Regions from separate parts of the Streptomyces sp. NPDC048288 genome, predicted to be linked through region 2. Evidence: riboswitches for the same ligand, from Rfam matches in the RefSeq annotation. Region 2 holds a riboswitch; each other region holds the start of a gene.
The links. Region 2 has a riboswitch for cyclic di-AMP ahead of ACGFZS_RS14440 (transglycosylase SLT domain-containing protein). Riboswitches for the same ligand answer to the same signal wherever they lie in the genome.

Region 1 (2,256 bases), on a different contig from region 2:
CGTGGAACCAGCCGCCCAGCGAGCGCAGGTCCTCGCTGCTGCCCCGCCGGGCCCGCTCCTGGCCCAGCCTGACGAGTCCGCGCAACACCTTCAGGTGGGCCTCGGTGCGGCGCTGGGCGGCCCGGGAGGCGCCCAGCGGCTCCAGCAGCAGGCGCATCTCCAGCAGGTCGGCGGCCTCCTGCTCGCTCGGTTCGGCGACGCACGCGCCCGCGTGCCGGCGCGTGACCACGAAGCCCTCGGCCTCCAGCGTGCGCAGGGCCTCGCGGACGGGGACGCGCGAGACGCCGTAGCGGCGGGCCAGGAGTTCCTCGGTGAGCCGGCTGCCGCGCTCGTAGACACCCGCGACGATGTCGTCCCGGATCGCCGTGCATACCGAGTGCGCCGGAATACGCATGACCGACCTCCGTCTTAATCCCCGTGAAACGCCGCCGAGTGGCGCCCGTTCCGTGACTCTATTGCAATGAGCGGGAATTTCCGACGGGGGGCCGGATTCCATGGATATATTTTGGACAGCAAGGGCGCGAAAACGGCGAAAGCCCCGGCTCGGGAGCCGGGGCTTCGGAAGATCTCGCGGTGCTCACACCGTCCGCGTCAGACGTTCACGCCGTGCTTGCGGAGGTAGGCGACCGGATCGACGTCCGAGCCGTACTCGGGGGTCGTGCGGGCCTCGAAGTGGAGGTGCGGGCCGGTCGTGTTGCCCGTGGACCCGGAGAGACCGATCTGCTGGCCCGGGGTGACCTTCTGGCCCACCGAGACGCCGATGGACGACAGGTGGCCGTACTGGGTGTACATGCCGTCGGCCATCTTGATGACGATCTGGTTGCCGTAGGCCCCGCCCCAGCCGGTGGAGACGACCGTGCCGGTGCCGACCGCGTGCACGACCGTGCCACTGGCGGCGTGGAAGTCGATGCCGGTGTGGGCACCCGAGGACCACAGGGAGCCGCCGGTCTTGTAGCCGGTGGAGACGTACGAGTCGGAGATCGGCGCGACGAAGGCGTTGAGCCGCTTGCGCTCGGCCTCCCGCGCGGCGCGCGCCTTGGCCGCGCGCTCCTTCTTGACCTCCGCGACGGCCTTCTTGCGCGCGGCCTCCTCGGCGGCCTTGCGGTCGGCGGCGGCCTGCTGCGCGGCGGCCTGGGCGTCGATCTGGTCGGCGACCGTGTCGCTGACCGTGATGACCGGGGTGAGGCCGGTCTGCTCGACGGAGTTCTCGGCGGCGAGCGCCGGGGCTGCGGAGACGGTGCCGATGACACCGGTGGTGGTGAGAGCCGCGATACCGGCGGCCTGCGCGGTGGTGCGCTTCACCCGGCCGGGACGACGGTGCTTCCCGGAGGCGCACATGAACGCCATGTAGAGGCTGGTCCTTTCCTTCCCTCTCGCCTACCGGGTTAGCTGACGGGTTCGGAGCAGGAAGGTCTCCTACGGGCCCCCTCGCGGCTCGCGCGGGCGCCCGATTCACCCCAGGGACGACGTGGGTCCCCGGCTCCCCTGGCTCGCGCCGTACGGGGACTCGGCGATGGCTGTCCGGTGCCGCGGGCGCGGCGCACTGCCTGACGGACAGCCCGGAAGAACCTATGAGGGCGGGCTCTCAATGCCCAAACGGATCACGTTTTTTGTAGCGCATCCCACAGGGCAGACAGGCAACCTCCGCCCCAATTCGGACATTTAAGGGCCCTGGTGACACCACGGTCACCAGGGCCCTCGCACGCGCGCGTGTCCGCCGTCCGGCTACTCGGCGGCGACGACCGTGACGGTGCCGATCCCGAGGGCCTCGACGGGCTCCTTGATCTGTGCCGCGTCACCGACGAGGACGGTCACCAGACGGTCCACCGGGAAGGCGTTCACGACGGCCGCGGTGGCCTCCACGGTGCCGGTGGCGGCCAGTTGCCGGTAGAGCGTGGCCTGGAAGTCGTCGGGCAGGTGCTGATCGACCTGGTCGGCCAGGGTGCCCGCGACGGCCGCCGCCGTCTCGTACTTGAGCGGCGCCACGCCGACGAGGTTCTGCACGGCCACATCGCGCTCGGCGTCCGTCAGGCCCTCGGCGGCGAGGGTGCGCAGCACCGTCCACAGGTCCTGGAGGGCGGGACCGGTGTTCGGGGTGTCCACGGAGCCGCTGATGGCGAGCATCGAGGCGCCGGTGCCGTCGGGGGCGGAGCGCAGGACCTGGCCGAAGGAGCGGACGCCGTAGGTGTAGCCCTTCTCCTCGCGCAGGACGCGGTCCAGGCGGGAGGTGAGGGTGCCGCCCAGGCAGTAGGTGCC
Region 2 (2,256 bases):
GGGCCGGGAACCGTCGAACTCCAGCCGTGCGGGGTGACCAAGGCGACGGGGCTGGCGCTGGCCGCCGACCATCTGGGACTGAGCCCCGAACAGGCCATCGCCTTCGGGGACATGCCCAACGACATCCCCATGTTCGACTGGGCGGCCTACGGGGTGGCGATGGCCAACGCCCACCCCGAACTCAAGGCGGTGGCCGACCGGATCACCTTGTCGAACGAGGACGACGGAATCGCCGTCGTCCTCGAAGGACTGTTCCCGTAACGCTGTTGCCCATACGGCCACGAGGTCATGACGTCATGAGGCCATAAGGCCGTCGGACGCCATTAAGCGGCTCGGGCCGCCTCAAACCTCGGTGATCAGTAGGCGCCGTGGACGTTGTCGATCGAGCCGTACCGCGCGGCGGCGTAGTTGCAGGCGGCGGTGATGTTCGCGACCGGGTCGTAGATGTCGAACGACGTGCCGACCACGTGGTAGGTCTTGAACGTCGGGTCGATCACCTGGAGCAGGCCCTTGGACGGGATGCCCTTGGCCGCGTTGGAGTCCCAGAGGTTGATCGCCTGCGGGTTGCCGGAGGACTCGCGAATCACGTTGCGGTAGATGCCGTTGTAGGTGCCCGGGATGTGCCTCTCCGCCATGATCGCGAGCGACTCCCGGATCCAGCCGTCGAGGTTGTTCGGGTACCCGGCAAGGGTCGTCGAGGGCGTCGTGGCGGTGGGGGCGGAGGCGACGGCGGCCGAGGCGGCGGTCGCCCCGATGAGCGGGAGGGCGAGTACGGCGGCGCCGGTGCCGACGGCGGCGAGCGCGCGGACGATGCGGTTACGGCGGGGACGGCGGTTCTGAGCGGCAGCAGACATGGCGAAGTTCCTCTCCGTCGCCTGCGAGGTGAGCTGTCGGGTTCGGGCCCGGGGAGTGCCCGGCCGCACCGCCCGAAGGCGAGGCGACTTCACCCCTAGCCGTTCCGGTACGACGTCCGTCGATGACGTCGGTCGCCCGGTACGGCGGCTTACCTGGTTCCCCCGCTCCTGCCGTGCGAATGGACTCGTCAATGGGTCACGACGGGCGGCGGCAGGATTCGGCGTCCGCCCGGCGAGCGGGAACGTATGCGAGAGCACATGTCCGGAACAAGTGTCAGATTCACATAAAGAACTGATTGACCTTGATCTGCGACGTATGGGGTGCTTGATCCTTTGCGGTTGCCAACCCTCAACTCGCCCACAGGGAAAGGGAAGGAAGGGTCGCCTTACGTGATATGTGGCATCTGACCCCGCGTGACCTACTTCACGAACCCGCAATTAAGTCAAATCGGACATGAGGGATTTCCTGGAATCCGCTCATCTCTGGGTCGGGCCGAAAGTGGACCCATTCTCATTCGTGCGAAATGCCCCTTTAGGGGTGAGAAAGTGACCCGCGTCACGGGTGATTTCGCATGTAGTCTGACTTTTTGCATTGCGGATGATTTCGGACTTTAGGGGTGAATGCCCCGGTCGCTCGCGCCCGATGAAGGGAAGGGTCGCTCTCGGCGGGTGCGTGATCCTGGTCACGTCGTGCCGAGTGGTGGGCCGGTCCCCTCCGGCGCGTGCGTGTCCGCCATGAGGCGGAACCCCCGCTGCGGGGCCGGTCGTTGTCATGGTGAAGTGTCCGCGGTGGTGGGAGGTGCCGAAGGTGGCGTCGGTCTCGTCCGTGCGGAGGTCCTCGTGGGCCGTCCCGTGAACGCGGGAGGGGGCCCGGGCGGGCATGATGTGTGCCCGTCGGCTTCCGCCGGTGGCGGAAGGGGTACCCCCGGGCAGGTGATGTCGCCCGGAGGAGGTGCGGTCGCTCCCCGACGCGACTCTGCCGCCGGACCCGCCCGACCCGGACCCGGACCCGCCCGACCCGGACCCGGCGGTGCCGCTCAGGGACACGGCCTATGCCGCGGTTCGGGACAACCGCCAGCACTTCCTGTTAAGTCAGTGGATGTCAGGTCGTATCAGCTGATCAAAAACATACCGGTCGTGATCCGATAGCGCCCGGGGTGTAACGGTGGGCGCCCTCGGTGATCGAAACCTGACCGGATACGCTGACTTGAGTGATGGCAGCGACCTATCGACAAACCGTGTAACCGCCAGTGGACACCAGCAGACAGGAGACCCCTCGTGACCGTCGGGCCGTTCGGGCTGAGCGTGCGGGACCAGGCTCTGGAAGCCGATGTCCAGGCCGGATTGACGGCTGTCGAGGAGGGCTTGCTAGAGGCCACCAAAAGTGAGGTCCCCTTCATCA
Region 3 (2,256 bases), 200 kb from region 2:
CAGACGTACGGCTTGCCGATCTGCGCGCGGGCGAAGGCGATGGCCTTGGCGGCCTTCGTGGCGTAGGAGGAGTCGGAGGACGAGGAGCCGCTGGAGGACGACGTCGACGAGGAGGACGACGAGGTGTCCTGCTCGGCCGCGGCAGCGGCGGCCGCCTGCTGCTTCGCGAGCTCCGCGGCCTTGCGCGCCGCCGCCTCCTGCTTCTGCTTCTCGATCTGGGCCAGCCGCGCCTTCTCCTGCGCCGTCAGCTTGGAGAGCAGCTCCCGCGCGGAGGCCAGTTTCGTCTGGACGGTGGTCTTGGCGGTCTTGAGGTCGTCCTGCGTCTCGGTGAGCGTCTCGAGGCTCTTGGCGGCCTCCTGCCGCTTCTTCATGGTCGCGGACTGCTGGGTGGCGTAGTCGTCGACCGCGTCCTTCTGGCGCGAGGTCAGCCGGCTCATCAGCTGCGTCTGGTCGAAGTAGTCCTGCGGACTGTCCGCGAGCAGGAAGGTCGCCGTGTCGGGGGCGCTGGCGCCGGTCCGGTACTGGGCCGCGGCGAACGACCCCAGCTCCTCACGCGCCTTGTTCAGCCGGTCCGTGCGCTTGGCCACGTCGTCGAGCAGGGTGTCGACCTGCTTGCGCTGCGTACCGGTCTTCTCCTTGGCCGCGTTGTACTTCTCGGTCGCCGACTCGGCCTGCCGGTAGAGGTCGTCGACCTTCTTCTCCACCTCCTCCATGCTCGGCTTGCCGTCCGCGGAGGGCGCGGCGTTGGCCGTCTGCGAGAGCAGGGCGACGGAGGTGAGGGCGGCGGTGGCCAGGGCGGGGGTGCGTATGCCTGCTACGCGCGTTCCCGAGGGGCGGGACTTGCGGTGCGACGCCAACGGAGGCGACTCCTTCCATGTTCCGCCTACCGAGTTAGCTGTCGGGTTCGGGCGGGTGGTTCGGAAGGGTTGCCCTACGGTCCCTCCCCGGGAGGGGAGTTGGGACCGATTCACCCCAAGGTCGGTGTGGGTCCCCGGCTCCGGACGCGCGAGGGCGTCCCGGACTCGGCGGAGGCCGTACGGCCCGGCGACGTTCGCCGGTGGGTGTCGTACGGCCTGACCGGCACGCTAGCCAACTCGTGTGGCCCGTGTGAAGGTTGATGTGCGATATGCCCGATACATTTTCGTGACCTTGGCGTTCGGGCGAGTTCGGGCCGGGTGATTCAGGGTGTTGTGGGCGATTTGCCGGGTGTTCGATGCGGCGGCTTCCGGACCCGCGTGGTCGCCCTCGGCCGCTCGCAGCCGCGCGTGACGTGCGCCGACCGGCCGTGACGGAGGGAATCCGTGCGGTCACCCGGGCGAGTTTTCGGGGTGGCGGCCGGTTGTCAGTGGGGCGGCCTAGACTCGGAGAGCGATGAGCAGCCTCTTTGACGACAGCTTCCTGGCGAGCCTCCAGCCCCCGCGCGGCCACGAGGAGGAACCCCCGCCGCCGCCCGAGGACGAGCACGTACCGGAGCCGATTCCGGACGACCTGTTCGGCGGGAAGTTCGACGCGCCCCCGGACCGGGACGCCCACTACCGCGACGGCGCCCCCCGCCCCGCCCTGGACGCGGCGGCGCTCCTGGACGGACTGAACGACAACCAGCGGGCGGCGGTCGTGCACGCCGGCTCCCCGCTGCTCATCGTGGCCGGCGCCGGCTCCGGCAAGACGCGCGTGCTCACCCACCGCATCGCCCACCTCCTCGGCGAGCGCCATGTCCACCCGGGCCAGATCCTCGCGATCACCTTCACCAACAAGGCCGCGGGCGAGATGAAGGAGCGCGTCGAGCAGCTCGTCGGCCCGCGCGCGAACGCGATGTGGGTGATGACCTTCCACAGCGCCTGCGTGCGGATCCTGCGCAGGGAGAGCAAGAAGCTCGGCTTCACCTCCTCCTTCTCGATCTACGACGCGGCCGACTCCAAGCGGCTGATGGCCCTGGTCTGCCGCGACCTGGACCTCGACCCCAAGCGCTACCCGCCGAAGTCGTTCAGCGCCCAGGTCAGCAACCTGAAGAACGAGCTGGTCGACGAGGAGGACTTCGCCGCCCGCGCGAGCGACGGCTTCGAGAAGACCCTCGCCCAGGCCTACGCCCTCTACCAGTCGCGGCTGCGCGAGGCGAACGCCCTCGACTTCGACGACCTGATCATGACCACGGTCAACCTGCTGCGCGCCTTCCCGGACGTCGCCGAGCACTACCGCCGCCGCTTCCGGCACGTCCTGGTCGACGAGTACCAGGACACCAACCACGCCCAGTACGCC

Region 1: linked by a shared signal. The riboswitch ahead of ACGFZS_RS46085 (M23 family metallopeptidase) and the one ahead of ACGFZS_RS14440 (transglycosylase SLT domain-containing protein) in region 2 are both predicted to bind cyclic di-AMP.
Region 3: linked by a shared signal. The riboswitch ahead of ACGFZS_RS13405 (NlpC/P60 family protein) and the one ahead of ACGFZS_RS14440 (transglycosylase SLT domain-containing protein) in region 2 are both predicted to bind cyclic di-AMP.

The regions. Positions count from the first base shown of each region.
Region 1 is NZ_JBICZD010000021.1:54,055-56,310, reverse strand. Features, by position in the region: gene ACGFZS_RS46090 (GntR family transcriptional regulator) at 1-394, opposite strand, end outside; gene ACGFZS_RS46085 (M23 family metallopeptidase) at 592-1,347, opposite strand; cyclic di-AMP (ydaO/yuaA leader) riboswitch at 1,360-1,523, opposite strand; gene ACGFZS_RS46080 (M16 family metallopeptidase) at 1,726-2,256, opposite strand, start outside.
Region 2 is NZ_JBICZD010000003.1:673,082-675,337, reverse strand. Features, by position in the region: gene ACGFZS_RS14445 (HAD family hydrolase) at 1-261, shown strand, start outside; gene ACGFZS_RS14440 (transglycosylase SLT domain-containing protein) at 357-854, opposite strand; cyclic di-AMP (ydaO/yuaA leader) riboswitch at 860-1,055, opposite strand; gene ACGFZS_RS14435 (polyprenyl synthetase family protein) at 2,133-2,256, shown strand, end outside.
Region 3 is NZ_JBICZD010000003.1:469,281-471,536, reverse strand. Features, by position in the region: gene ACGFZS_RS13405 (NlpC/P60 family protein) at 1-857, opposite strand, end outside; cyclic di-AMP (ydaO/yuaA leader) riboswitch at 866-1,038, opposite strand; gene pcrA (DNA helicase PcrA) at 1,372-2,256, shown strand, end outside.